2 regions of the Companilactobacillus sp. y65-5 genome follow, and region 1 is predicted to be linked to the other one. Evidence: predicted binding sites of a transcription regulator. Region 1 holds the regulator's gene; the other holds the start of a gene.

Region 1 (7,445 bases):
TCCGATGATACCAACCCGTTCACCTTTTTTGACATCCAAATTTATTGGTTCAGACATAACTTGATCTTTTTCATATCCGATGGCGGCGTCCTTGATCAATAGGACATCATTACCACTTTCCTTGTCGATCTGAAATGAGAAGTGAACCGAACCTTGATCAGAACCGGGGCGATCCATAATTTCCATTTTTTCCAACTTCTTACGGCGACTTTGGGCCATCTTGGTGGTTGAAGCACGGACAATATTTTTCTGGATATATTCCTCAGTCTTTTTGATCTCAGCTTGTTGTTCTTCATAATGTTTCCATTCTACTTCTTGGTTCTTTTTCTTTTCTTTCAAATAAAAAGTATAGTTACCAGAGTAGTGGATTGAGGAATGATGATTGATCTCAACAATCTCTGTCACGACTTTGTCCAAGAAATACTGATCATGGGAGATGATGACTAAGGCTCCACGATAGTTCTTCAGATATCCTTCTAACCACTCCACAGTATCAATATCCAAGTGGTTAGTTGGTTCATCAAGTAGCAATATATCATGATGTTCTAGCAACATCTTTGCCATTGCTAGTCGTGAACGTTCTCCACCAGATAGCGTAGATATTTTTTCTTGCCAGACTTCTTCCTCAAAGCCAAAACCTTTGAGAACACTTCTGATTTCGGATTGGTATCCGTATCCATTCTCTTGTCTAAAAGTATTTTGGAGTTGATCATATTGTTTTAAGATCTGGTCATAATCACTGACCGAGTTATCGGCTAATCTAGTTTCTAGCTCGTGCATTTGTTTTTCTTGCTTTTTGAGATATTCAAATACTTGTTCCATCTCATCAAAAATTTTATTGTCACTATTCAATCCTGAATCTTGAGCTAGGTAACCAATATTTGTGTCTTTTTTTAGGGCAATGTTGCCACTGTTATAATTTTCTTGATCGGAAATAATCTTCAATAGTGTTGATTTACCAACACCATTACGACCAACGAGTCCGATTCTACTGTTATCTTGAACTTCAAAACTTACGTTAGAAAAAAGTTTTTTCGTTCCGAAATTTTTGGTTATGCTTTGGGCTTGTAATAAAATCAAGTTAATAAACTCCTTTGTATATTCACAATTTTATCATTAATTAGAATTTTCTGCCTTTTCTAGCCGTAAGCTGTTGCGTTTTTTGTTAATATTAATTACTATTATAGTTAGTGAAACTACGCACATAACGGTGGGATAAATATGACAAAAACAACAGTACCAAACGCAACTATTAAGCGTTTACCAATTTATTATCGATACTTCCAATTCCTAAAGGATGAAGGTACCAAAAAAATCTCTTCAGGTGAACTATCTGAAGGTGTAAAAATTGACAGTGCAACTATTAGACGTGACTTTTCATATCTAGGTGCACTCGGTAAGAGAGGCTACGGCTACGATGTTAATGAACTAGTAGCTTTCTTCAAAAAACTCTTGAATCAAGATAAGAGAACCAACGTTGCCTTAGTCGGCGTTGGTAATTTGGGTAATGCCTTATTAAATTATAACTTTTCTCGTACTAATAATGTGAGAATTGCCGCAGCTTTTGATATTGATGAATCAATCGTCGGCACTGTTAAGAGCGGTGTGCCTGTTTATCATGTCAATGAATTGAAGGAACAGCTCAACTTGCAACAAATCGACGTCTGCATTCTAACTGTATCATCTAATGCAGCACAAACAACAGCTGATTTATTGACAGAGGCAGGAGTTAAGGGAATTCTTAACTTCACACCTGTGATCATTAATGTTCCTAACTCGATTCGTGTTCACTATGTTGATTTAGCGAACGAATTGCAAACGCTGATTTTCTTCTTAGATCGTGATAAGTCACTAGAGGAAGAACAGAGCGAGGATCAATAGAGGCAATACAAAATTGGAGGGTATTTGCATGAGTGAACCATTATTTTTAAAACCGGTTTTTCATAATAAGATTTGGGGCGGACGTCGTTTAGAAACTCAATTCGGCTATGACATCCCTGATGGTGATATTGGTGAGTGTTGGGCCATCTCCGGCCATCCTCATGGTCGCTCTGAAGTGAAGAACGGTGAATTTGCAGGTCAATCTGTGGAGGATTTGTGGAACAGTCATTCAGAATTATTTGGCAATCCCAAGGGAAGAGTTTTTCCTTTGCTCACAAAAATCCTAGATGCCAACGCTAGTCTTTCTGTTCAAGTGCACCCAGACAATGAATATGCTTGGAAACATGAACACGAATTAGGTAAGACTGAGTGCTGGTATATCATCGACGCTGAACCTAATTCATATTTAGTCTATGGACATCATGCAAAAACCAGAGAAGAACTAGACCAAATGATCGAGTCAGGCGACTGGGATCACTTATTGAGAAAAGTTCCTGTTAAGCCGGGTGAATTCTACTATGTACCGAGCGGGACTGTCCATGCCTTAAATAAAGGCATCATGGTACTTGAGACACAACAAAGCTCCGATACGACTTATCGTTTGTACGACTATGATCGTGTAGAAAAGAGCACAGGCAAGAAACGTGAATTACATATCAAACAGTCAGAGGATACTATCACAGTACCTAATGAAGATCCAAAACTAGATATTCAAAGCAAAACAGATGGTGAAAATAAATTTACTACTTTCGTTAAGCCACCAATATCACCCTACTTCTCAGTTTACCGTTGGGAAATAAAAGAACCAGTGACATTGCAACATGACATTGGTAAGTATACGTTGGTTTCAGTTCTCAATGGAGCAGGTCAAATCTCTGTTGATGGCACTGACTACGACTTGAAGAAGGGCGATCATTTGATCGTACCTGCGACAGTTGATTCATGGAATATCAGCGGAGATCTAGATATTATCGCTTCAGAATCTGGTGAAGATTAATAAAATACAGAGCACCTCGCTATTTACCTTATTCGTAAATAGCGAGGTGCTTTTATTGTCTAAAATAAATATAATTTTATTTAGTTGGTGGTTTTTCTGATGTGATTATATTTATATTTAAATTAATTTATCGAAAATTATTAATATTATTTTAATATGATTAAATTTACAAAAGTCTGCTATAATAAAAACCGACGTTTTAAGGGGGCATTAAATTGCAAAAGCAAAAGTTTTTTCGGCTTAGTCTAGGCTGGCAAATCATTATCGGTCTAATTCTAGGTATAGTTCTAGGACAGATTTTCTATCACAACAAGGGCGCTATAACAGTCATGCAAAACATCGGAACGATGTTCATCTCGCTGATCCAAATGATCGTCTTGCCTATTGTTATTTCATGTTTGACGGTTGGTATCGCCAATATGGGTGATATCAGAAAATTAGGCCGTATCGGTTTGAAGACTTTGGTGTACTTTGAAGTTATGACTACTTTGGCTATTATTATTGGTATTGTCGTTGCTAATATCACGCATCCGGGATCTTATATCAACATCCATGAATTGAAGGGTTCAAGCATTTCACAGTATACTGCCTCTGCCACCGCCGCAAAGCACTCAGGTATCTGGTCAGTCTTGATGAGTATCATCCCAACTAATATTTTTGCGGCAATGGGTAAAGGTGACATGTTACCAGTCATCTTCTTCTCAGTTTTATTCGGTTTAGGAACGGCATCACTCGGTAAGGAAGGTAAAATAATCACTGACTTACTGAATGCTGTCGCTAATGTAATGTTTAAAGTAACGAATTGGGTCATGCGTACGGCTCCGATCGGTGTCTGTGCGTTAATCGGTGTAACAGTCGCTGAGATGGGATTCGATTCTCTGAAGCCGTTAGCATTGTTTATCATTATTGCTTATGCAACTATGGCATTCTTCGTTTTCGTCATCATGTATTTTGTCGGTAGACTATTCCATGTAGATTTCTTTGAATTATTTAGAATCATCGAGAACGAATTTGTGCTAGCATTCACCACTGCCAGTTCTGAGGCCGCTCTACCTAAGATGATGGATAAGATGCAAAAATATGGAGCAAGTAAGGGTATCGTTTCATTTGTTATCCCTACTGGCTATACGTTCAACCTTGATGGTTCAGCTATTTATCAGTCGTTGGCAGCCTTGTTCTTGGCACAGGCATATCATATCAACTTATCGATCGGTCAACAGATCACGTTGATAGTTGTCTTGATGCTAACTTCAAAAGGTATGGCAGGTGTTCCAGGAGCTTCATTTGTCGTTCTCTTGGCCACTGTATCGACGATCGGTGTTCCTATGCAAGGATTAACATTTATCGCTGGTATCGACCGTCTAGTCGATATGGGACGTACCGCAGTTAACGTTGTTGGTAATTCACTCGCTACGATTATTATCGCTAAGAGTGAAAATGAATTCGATGACGATAAGCGGCAAAAATACGTTTCTGAATATAAGCGCGGAATGTAAAAAAAATAGTGAAAATCTCTTTAATGAGGTTTTCACTATTTTTTTATCTCATGCTGATCATAACTACTAAGGTATTCATCACAAGATGACTCCCGGCACTAACGTAAATATTTTTTGACTTGTAATAAATAAACGAGAACCATAATCCCATGGCGACGTAGACTAAGAATCTAGTATCTTGATGCATGAAGGCGAAGAAGAGCGCAGAGATCAATGCTGCCCAATAAATATTAGTCGGCTTGATCAGGTTGGAGAAAAAGACACGTCTAAAAATTATTTCCTCCATGATCGGTGCACAGATGAGGACGTAGGCTAAGTAATATGGATAGGCGTGAATCAGCGTCAGCATTTGTAGCGTATTAGCTGAATCTGTCGATGCATGGAAGAGCTGCTGATCAACGAAGCCAATGCCTAATTGGATGATCAAGGCTCCGACCGTACCGACGATGATCCACTGTAACTTGTGATTCAAGTCGGTAGGTTCTTCTAGTTCGTTTGGAGAACTTTTTTGAGTTAAAAAAATCATAGTTCCCGTAGCCAAAATTGCTGCCAAAGTCAAAATAATAAAATAGGCTGAACCGGTTAGCTTGATTAGTGACAAGAACGATCCAATAAAGAGCAGGACTACGTATGTGGCGAGTGTTAAAAATTGATTTGTTGAATATTTCATAATTTCTCCCGTTTTTTCTAAAGGTAAATACTTGCATGTTCACAATAAAATGTTAATATAAAACATGTGATTAGCACAACAGAACATGGAGTGCTAAATTTAAAATAAATATTAATCATCGGAGGCATTCAAATTGTTAAAACCACTTGGAGACAGAGTTATTGTAACAGTCGATAAAGAAGAAGAGAAGACAGTAGGTGGCATTGTTCTTGCAAACAACGCTAAAGAAAAGCCACAAACAGCTGAGGTTGTTGCTGTGGGTGAAGGCTCAATAACAGAAGATGGAAAGACATTACCAATGCACATCAAGGTTGGCGACAAAGTACTTTTTGATAAGTATGCTGGCTCAAATGTTAAGTTTGATGACACTGATTATTTAATCTTACACGAAAAAGACGTTATGGCAATTGTTGAAAAATAATAGAAACTAAATGAGAAGTTAAAAAAACAAAATTTATTGGAGTGTAAAAGTATGGCAAAAGAAATTAAGTTTTCAGAAGATGCACGTTCAAGAATGCTAGATGGTGTTAATAAACTAGCTGACACAGTTAAGACAACTATCGGACCTAAAGGTAGAAACGTTGTTCTTGAAAAGAGTTATGGTTCACCGGAGATCACAAATGATGGTGTTACTATTGCTAAGAGTATTGAGCTAGAAGATCATTTCGAAAATATGGGAGCAAAACTTGTTTCTGAAGTTGCTTCAAAGACAAATGATATCGCTGGTGATGGTACTACTACTGCTACTGTCTTGGCTCAAGCAATCATCAAAGAAGGTATGAAGAACGTTACTGCTGGTGCTAACCCAGTTGGTATCAGAACAGGTATCGAAAAGGCTACTGCAGCTGCTGTAGATGAATTACATAAGATTTCACACAAGGTTGCTGGTAAGTCAGATATCGCTCAAGTAGCCTCAGTTTCATCAACTAGTGAAGAAACTGGTAAATTGATCGCTGACGCTATGGAAAAAGTTGGTAATGATGGTGTTATTACTATCGAAGAATCAAAGGGTATTGATACAACACTTGATGTTGTTGAAGGTATGCAATTCGATCGTGGATATATTTCACAATACATGGTTACTGATAACGACAAGATGGAAGCAGACTTAGACAATCCATACTTATTGTTGACAGATAAGAAGATTTCAAATATTCAAGATATCTTGCCACTATTACAACAAATCGTTCAACAAGGTAAGTCATTGTTGATCGTAGCTGATGATATTGATGGTGAAGCATTACCAACACTTGTTTTGAACAAGATTCGTGGAACATTCAATGTTGTTGCTGTTAAGGCACCTGGCTTCGGTGATCGTCGTAAGGAACAATTACAAGATATCGCCACATTAACTGGTGGTACAGTGATTACTTCAGATCTTGGACTTGAACTAAAAGACACAACAATGGATCAATTAGGTCAAGCTGGTAAAGTTACAGTTACAAAGGACAGCACTACGATCGTTGAAGGAGCAGGCGACAAGGATGCTATCAACGAACGTGTTGAAACAATCAAGAAGCAAGTTGCTGAAACAACTTCAGACTTTGATCGTGACAAGTTGCAAGAACGTCTTGCTAAACTTGCTGGTGGTGTTGCTGTTGTCAAAGTCGGTGCTGCTACTGAAACAGAATTGAAAGAACGTAAGTACAGAATCGAAGATGCTCTCAATGCTACACGTGCTGCCGTTGAAGAAGGTTACGTTGCCGGTGGTGGTACAGCACTTATGAATGTTATCGAATCAGTTAAGGCTGTTAAGGGTGAAGGCGATGTACAAACTGGTATCAACATCGTAGTTAGAGCTCTTGAAGAACCAGTTCGTCAAATCGCTGAAAACGCTGGTCTTGAAGGTTCAGTAATCGTTGAACACTTGAAGCAACAAGACAATGAAGTTGGTTACAACGCTGCTACTAACAAGTGGGAAAACATGGTTGACGCCGGAATCATCGACCCAACTAAGGTTACACGTTCAGCTCTACAAAATGCTGCCAGTGTTGCTGCATTGTTGTTGACAACTGAAGCAGTCGTTGCTGACAAACCTGAACCAAAAGATGCTCAACCAGCTGCAGGCGCAAACCCAGCAGCCGGCGGTATGGGCGGTATGATGTAATCTAGCTTTACAGAACAAAGTTCCAAGCTTCAAAAAAACTTAAACAAACTACTAAAAGAGTTACTTAGACAATAACTTGAATATAAAAATGACCATCCCTATACCAACATGGGAGTGGTCATTTTTTTGTATGCTAAAATTAAGTTCAAAGTGAGGTAATAGCTATGAATCAATTGTTCACGATAGGACAGTTATCAAAATTGTTTAATATTAAGATCCCCACACTGCGTTACTATGACGAAGTTGGTTTATTGAAGCCGGCCAAAGTGGACGCCAAAACTCACTATCGCTATT
Region 2 (7,445 bases), on a different contig from region 1:
TTGGCTGACACCGATAGGGGTCTTTCCAAACTTAGTCTGGAAGTCTATCTGACCCTCACCTGTTAGGACTACATCAGCATCTCTTACTTGTTCTTGCAAGCCAGTGTAATCGACCACGATGTCGACACCTGATTGAAGTTTGGCATTTGTGAAGGCTAATAATCCCGCACCCAAACCGCCAGCAGCTCCAGCACCAGGTGTTTGTTCTAAGTCCTTGCCTAAGTCACGCTTGATCACGTCAGCGTAATGTGACAGTGCCTGATCTAAGAATTCGACCATTTCAGCACTCGCACCTTTTTGTGGTCCGAAGACATACGAAGCTCCATCTTTACCAGTTAAGGGATTAGTTACATCAGATGCGACAACTATTTTGACATCATTCAATTCTGGCATCATCTCACTGACATCGATCTTAGCTAGTTTTTCCAGTACAGCTCCACCATACTTGAGTTCTTCACCTTGTTCATCCAGTAAATGTGCCCCTAGAGCCTGTGCCATCCCTGCGCCACCATCATTGGTCGCTGAACCTCCGATACCGATGATGATAGTTCTGGCACCACGTTCGATTGCTGCCTTCATCAATTGACCGGTCCCATAAGTCGTCGTGATATAGGGATTCTTCGTGAAGTCGTTGATAAATTGAATCCCTGATGCTTCAGCCATTTCAATCACGGCAACTTCACCGTCGTCAATCACTCCATAATGTGCTTCTGTTGGAGCACCCAAGGGATTGATGACTTGCTCTGTCAGGATTTTACCATTCTTAGCATCTACTAGTGATTGAACCGTCCCTTCACCGCCATCTGCCATCGGTACTCTGACATATTCAGCATCTGGATAGACTCTTTCAAGTCCTGTTTGCATTGCTTGTGCCACTTGTTTGGCAGTTAAAGAATTTTTAAATGAATCTGGGGCTAGTACAAATTTCATCTTTCATCTCTCCTTTTTTTAGAACAATCCACCGTACATTAATGTGGCAACGATCGTCATTGATAATCCGACTAACATCTCCCAGAAAACGACACTCATTCTCTCTTTGAAGTTCATATGAACTGCTTCGGCAGTTACGTGGAAGTAATTACCATGTGGTAGTTGATCGATAACTGTGGCTCCAGTGTGGACCATTGCGGCTGCACCAGTACCTGTGATACCGAGCGCCATGATCGACTTACTGAAGGAATTAGAAGCTAAGATCACACCTGTCGATGTCGAACCAGTAGCGGCTGCCATCAAGATACCAGCGATTGGTGCTAAGAATGAACCTGAGACACCTGACATCTTAACTAACGAAACAATCTGTTGTGGTAGATCTGAAGCTGAAATCAATCCAGCGATAGCACCGGCACCGATCAAGATCATAACAACATCTGTCATTCGAGCTAGTCCGTTCTTCATGTAGGTTAGAAACTTACGTTGTTGTCCCATAGCTAGTGTTCCTACTAAACCAGCGATCGGTAGAATATACATTGCATCGATATTGATACTCGATAGGGCTTTGATACCTAACACGTCCCCGACTGGAGTTATCAACAATAAGACTACGGCAACTAGTGGTGTAGTTATTGCGGCACCAAAACTTGGCAAGTCTTTAACTTCTTTTTTAGTGAATTTTTGATCTTCAGGTACAAAAGTTCCTTTATTCTTGATCAACATTGCCAAAATCACGGCAACTAGTAAACCAACGACTGCAGGGATGAAGTCTGCAATCATGACTTGAGATAATTCAACATTGAAACCCTTAGCGGCAGCGATCGTATTAGGATTAGGCGAAATAATATTTCCCGCCTTTCCACCACCAGATAAAGCAACTAGTAATGATAGCTTGCTATAATGCATTTTTTGACCGACCTCTAACGCGATCGGTGCAACGATCAAGACGGCGACTGGGATAAAAATACCTACGCCAGTCAATACCATCGTTGATAGAGCTAGTGCCAAGATTGTCAATCTATCACTGAAGTGACTGACGATGTTAGTAGCAATGACATTAGCGGCACCAGATTCCATCATTACGCCCGCTAAAACACCAGCAGCAATAACTCTGACAATCGTCCCCATAACTCCGGAACTTCCATCAACAATGATAGTAGTAGTCTTGGCTAATCCCATTCCTCCCAATAAACATCCGACAATACTTCCCATCATCAACGAATAGACAGGATTGACTTTGAATAAAATTAAAATAATTGCTAAAGCTAAACCAATTAAGGCTGCCCACCATGCGATCATCTGATCTCCTCCTCAAACACATTCTTGTTAAAATATTAACAATTCAATTTACGAAGAATATAATATCTTTTCGATAATTTTTGTTCAATGTGCATTTGCACAAAGTTTTTTGTCGTTTAAATATGAAAACGGATTCCGTTATTGGTATAATAGGATTATTATTTTTATTTATCATGAAAAATAATCAAAAGCACAAGTAAACGTATTTATGAAATATTTAACAAAACGGTTGTCATAAACCTAGATTGTGCTTTTTTCACAAAATGGAGGCATCAAAATGAAACTTGACCCGATCCTCGCTCAATCGATCGTTGATAAAATGATGGACAGTATCCCCTACAATATCAATATGATGAATGAGCACGGCTACATCATTGCCAGCGGTGATAAATCCCGTATCCAGACGTTGCATGTTGGTGCCGTCGATGCCATCGCTAACGGCGAAACTTTACCGATGATTCAGTCATACGGGACACATGGACAACCGGGCGTCAATATTCCCGTCCAATTCCAAAATCAAATCATCGGTGTTGTCGGGATAACTGGTGACCCTGAAAAAGTTACACCGCTCGCCTCACTCTTAAAAATCTCGACCGAATTATTGATCACGCAGAGTTATAACAATCAAGTGGAAGCACAACACAAGAATCGCCTTAATAGATTTCTCTATCAGTGGATCGAAGTCACAGATGATCTAGATGATCAGAGTGAATTAGAAATCGAAGCCAAACTATTACAAATCGACATCAACTTGAAGCGCTACGCCATCGTCGTCGAAACAAACGACATGACAAAACTCAACGTCAATAGCGGTGACTACACCTTAGCCTTATCACCGCACAGCACCGTAATCATCACCGCATCTGATTCCGCGATGGAACACTATCTCAATAAATCCCACAGCAAACGTATCACTATCGGTGTGGGCACTAAGACCACACTCTTAGGTATATCTATCAAAGAAGCACAGAGTACGATTCATATTTCCAAAATATTTAATTTATCCGATACACATTTTTATTCACAAATAAGTTTTATCGATCGCATCCTAGCGACTGACCTATCCTCAAAACATTTGATCAATAAATTCAACAATCTCTATCAAACTGACAGCGGTCGTGAATTGATCGATACGCTGGCGTGTTACTTCAAATCCAATTGTAGTGTCACGCAAACTTCAGTCCAATTACATATTCATCGCAATACTACAAATTATCGACTAAATAAAATCTCAGAATTGTTCGTTTTAGATTTACACAACCTAGATGAAACCTTTAAACTGTATGTGAACTACTTATTCTTCCAAGAACTGATCTACAAAAGAAATCATTAAAAATTAGGAGAAAAAATATGCGACGAATAAAATTTAATGAACAACCTACATCAATTATTGGTATGGGCACCTGGCGTATCGGTGAAAAAGCTGACAAGTTTGACGAAGAAGTAAAGACGATTCGCTACGGATTAGAACACGGCATCACCTTGATCGACACGGCCGAGATGTATGGCGAAGGTGAGTCCGAAACTTTGGTTGGTAAGGCCATTCAAGGTTATGACCGCGATAAGTTCCAATTGATTTCTAAGTTCTATCCTCATCACGCAACTCCCGAATTGATCAAAAAAAGTTTGCACGACAGTCTGAAGAGGCTCCAGACTGACTACCTGGATTCTTACTTACTACATTGGCGTGGCGATACTCCACTGGCTGAAACCATCTCTGGTCTTGAAGACGTCAAAAAAGCCGGTTACATCAAAAGTTGGGGTGTTTCCAACTTCGATATAAACGACTTAAAAGAACTCGATTCATTACCAGACGGTCAAAATTGCCAAATCAACCAAAACTTATACAACATCGAAAGTCGTGGCGTTGAATTCAGCATTCTCGGCTGGCAAAAAGAACATGATATTTCATTCATGGGTTATTCGCCATTTGGTTCTGACCAAAATGCCTACTTACAACCTAAAGAGATAGTCCAAGAAATAGCCGACCAAAAACACATCACGGTCTTTCAATTACTGTTATCTTGGGCAATCAGAAACAACGATGTCCTAAGTATCCCTAAGACTAGTTCGGTTGAACATCTCAAGAGCAACTTACAGGCGGTAGACGTGACATTCACTAGCGATGAGTTAGCACTCTTAGATAACTATTATCCAGCACCAGCTACTGAAGAACCACTCGACACGATCTAATCCGCAATAATTTTATTTGCAAGATAGCCGATTATCAATCCCAATAAGGCCGGAACGATCCATCCCAAGCCTAAACTGGAAAATGGTAAGAGGCTATTTATTTTGAGTATCGAATGGATTTGGAGATTTTTCGGCATGTTTTCGATCCCCGCAAAAATCGCCGGCACCAGTGTGAATAGCAGCGTTATGCCGTAGAGCAGTTTTGAATGTCCCAAAATCGGCGATAAGACTGACAACAATATCAATACGATCGCGATAGGATAGATGAACATCAAAACTGGAGTTGAATACTTGATGATATTCGTCAAACCGACATTTGACATCAGACATGACAAGACGGTAGCAACGATGATCATCACTTGATAGTTGGCACGTGGAAACATCTCGACCATCGAGTCACCGAAGGCAGAGATGGCACCAATAGCTGTTTTTAAACAAGCAATGATCACGATAACTGCCAGCAACAAACTACCGACAGAGCCGAAGTAATAACTGAAGACTTGTGCCAACGTCACACCACCATTGTCGGCTAAGTCCAGCTTACCTAGACTCATGGCTCCGATCAATGCTAGTAAGGCATATAAGATTCCCATTAAAATAATACTGATTGTACCTGACTTGATAGTTTCTCTAGCAATCTGGGCTGGCTTCGTAATACCTAGGTCTTTGATCGAATCAATAACTACGACACCAAAAGCTAACGAAGCTAAGGCGTCCATCGTATTGTATCCTTCTGTAAAACCTGACAAGATCGGGCTAGTGCGATAAGCCTTTTGTGGAAGTGCTGACAGATCACCCATTGGTTTGACAAAGGCTGTCACGATCAAGATCCCTAACAAGATCAAAAAGATCGGCGTCAGCCATTTGCCGACATATGTCATCAACTTACTTGGCTTACGAGCAAACCACCACGAAACTGCAAAGAAGACGATTGAAAAAATTGCTAGAACTACTTTTTGATTTTCAACTGGTGTGAATGGAGCCAATCCCATTTGAAATGACGAAGTTGCTAGTCTTGGTGTCGCGAAGAAAGGTCCAATCGTCAAATACAATAGCATCGTAAAGATATATGCAAAGGGACGATTGACCTTCTCTGATAATTCAAAAACACTATTAGAACGTGTCAATCCCATCCCAGCAACGCCTAATAACGGTAATCCAATCCCGGTTATTAAGAATCCAAAAATTGCTGGAACGACGTTTTGTCCGGCTTGTTGACCCATAAAGACTGGAAAGATAAGGTTTCCTGCTCCAAAGAATAGGCCAAACAACATCGAACCGATAAATAGCGAGTTACGCCATGATAACTTATTTTCCATTAAATTTTCACCTCATAAATGAGTTAAAAAACTCACCTAAATATAATAACAAAATTCCTACACAATTATTCACCCATATTGTAAGATTTAGGTAATTATTTTTGAAAGATGGTGTTTTCATGGTCATTGCTGGTACTGTCACGCTTCATACCAAAAGATTAACTCTGCGACGTCTAACTACTGATGATGCAAAACAAATGTACGAAAATTGGGCTGGTGACCCCGAAGTAACGAAGTATCTGTCATGGCCAACCTACCGATCAACTGCTGACGCGTACGAATACTTGGTTTATATCGAAAAAAAATACCATCAACCTAATACTTATGAATGGGGAATCGTCACTAAAGAAGACGATGCACTCATCGGAACCATCTCAGCTGTCGACTTCTATGGACAAGCACGCACCGTTGAGATCGGTTATGCCATCGGTCAAAAATGGTGGAATAATGGTTATGCGACGGAATCTCTAAAAAAAGTCATCGACTTCTTCTTCAAGGATACCGATATAAATCGTATCGAAGCGTGTCACGACTGCGACAATCCTCGTTCTGGTCACGTGATGCACAACAGCGGCATGTGTTTTGAAGGCATACTTAGGAGTAAAGGTTACAACAATAACGGAATTTGTGATGAAGCTGTATATTCTATTTTGAAATCTGAATATTAACTACGCAAATAAATTGAAGACAACAAAAAAGTGTACCCTTTCGAGTACACATCATAATTTAGTTCTTATAGTTTTGACGTTAATTTAACATCTGGATACTTGTTGACGAACCAATTCTCCGCAAATCTATTTTCAAACAAGAACAGCGGTTGATCATCCATATCCTTTACGAGCATATTTCTAGTCGACGACATGGAAGGATCTAATTGCTCAGGGTCGATCCAACGAGCAGTTCTGGAGCCGATCGGATTCATCACAACATCACAGTTGTATTCATTCTTCATTCTAAATTGGAAAACTTCAAATTGTAGTTGTCCAACCGCACCCAGGATGTAGTCATTAGTCGTATAAGTCCTGTACAGTTGAACCGCACCTTCTTGAACTAATTGTTGCATACCCTTGTGGAATGATTTTTGTTTCATAACATTTTTAGCTTGAACTTCCATAAACATTTCTGGTGTAAACTGTGGTAATTCCTCGAATTGAACAGACTTCTTACCAGAATAAATCGTATCTCCGATTTGGAAATTACCAGTATCATACAATCCTACAATGTCACCAGCAACGGCTGTTTTTACTTGTTCTCGCTGATCTGACATGAATTCCGTCGCATTGTTCAGACGCATAGTCTTGCCAGTTCTTTGTAATGTAACGTCCATCCCCTTGTCGAATTCGCCAGAGCAAATTCTAATAAAAGCGATCCTGTCACGGTGGTTAGGATTCATATTAGCTTGAATCTTGAAGACAAATGCCGAAAATTCTGGATCATCAGGTTTAACGATCTCGTCGCTATCTTGTAACTTGTGCTCAGCTGGAGCTGGTGCCATATCAAGGAATGAATCCAAGAATGTCTGAACTCCGAAGTTGGTCAAAGCTGAACCGAAGAAGACTGGAGTTTGATTACCAGCTTGAACTTTTTCCATATCAAAAGTATTTCCAGCTTCTTTGATCAAGTCTACTTCTCCGACAGCTTGCTCATACACACCTTCACCATCCAGATCATTCCCTGCTGGTAAGTTGCCATCCTCATCTAATG

What was found. The regulator Rex, encoded in region 1, represses fermentation and respiration genes when NADH is low (regulators of the CRP and FNR family bind a similar motif). The targets are predictions, from matches to a motif close to TTGTGAANTANTTCACAA.
Region 2: the regulator Rex is predicted to act here: its motif matches at 2,254-2,271, upstream of AC27FM_RS06570 (GntP family permease).

Annotation. Positions count from the first base shown of each region.
Region 1 is NZ_BAAJOA010000009.1:89,793-97,237, forward strand. Features, by position in the region: gene AC27FM_RS12300 (ABC-F family ATP-binding cassette domain-containing protein) at 1-1,080, opposite strand, end outside; gene AC27FM_RS12305 (redox-sensing transcriptional repressor Rex) at 1,222-1,881, shown strand; gene manA (mannose-6-phosphate isomerase, class I) at 1,910-2,878, shown strand; gene AC27FM_RS12315 (cation:dicarboxylate symporter family transporter) at 3,094-4,374, shown strand; gene AC27FM_RS12320 (CPBP family intramembrane glutamic endopeptidase) at 4,418-5,044, opposite strand; gene groES (co-chaperone GroES) at 5,178-5,465, shown strand; gene groL (chaperonin GroEL) at 5,517-7,151, shown strand; gene AC27FM_RS12335 (MerR family transcriptional regulator) at 7,316-7,445, shown strand, end outside.
Region 2 is NZ_BAAJOA010000003.1:17,640-25,084, forward strand. Features, by position in the region: gene AC27FM_RS06565 (glycerate kinase family protein) at 1-930, opposite strand, end outside; gene AC27FM_RS06570 (GntP family permease) at 949-2,229, opposite strand; gene AC27FM_RS06575 (CdaR family transcriptional regulator) at 2,507-3,562, shown strand; gene AC27FM_RS06580 (aldo/keto reductase) at 3,580-4,422, shown strand; gene brnQ (branched-chain amino acid transport system II carrier protein) at 4,419-5,741, opposite strand; gene AC27FM_RS06590 (GNAT family N-acetyltransferase) at 5,843-6,409, shown strand; gene AC27FM_RS06595 (peptide chain release factor 3) at 6,475-7,445, opposite strand, start outside.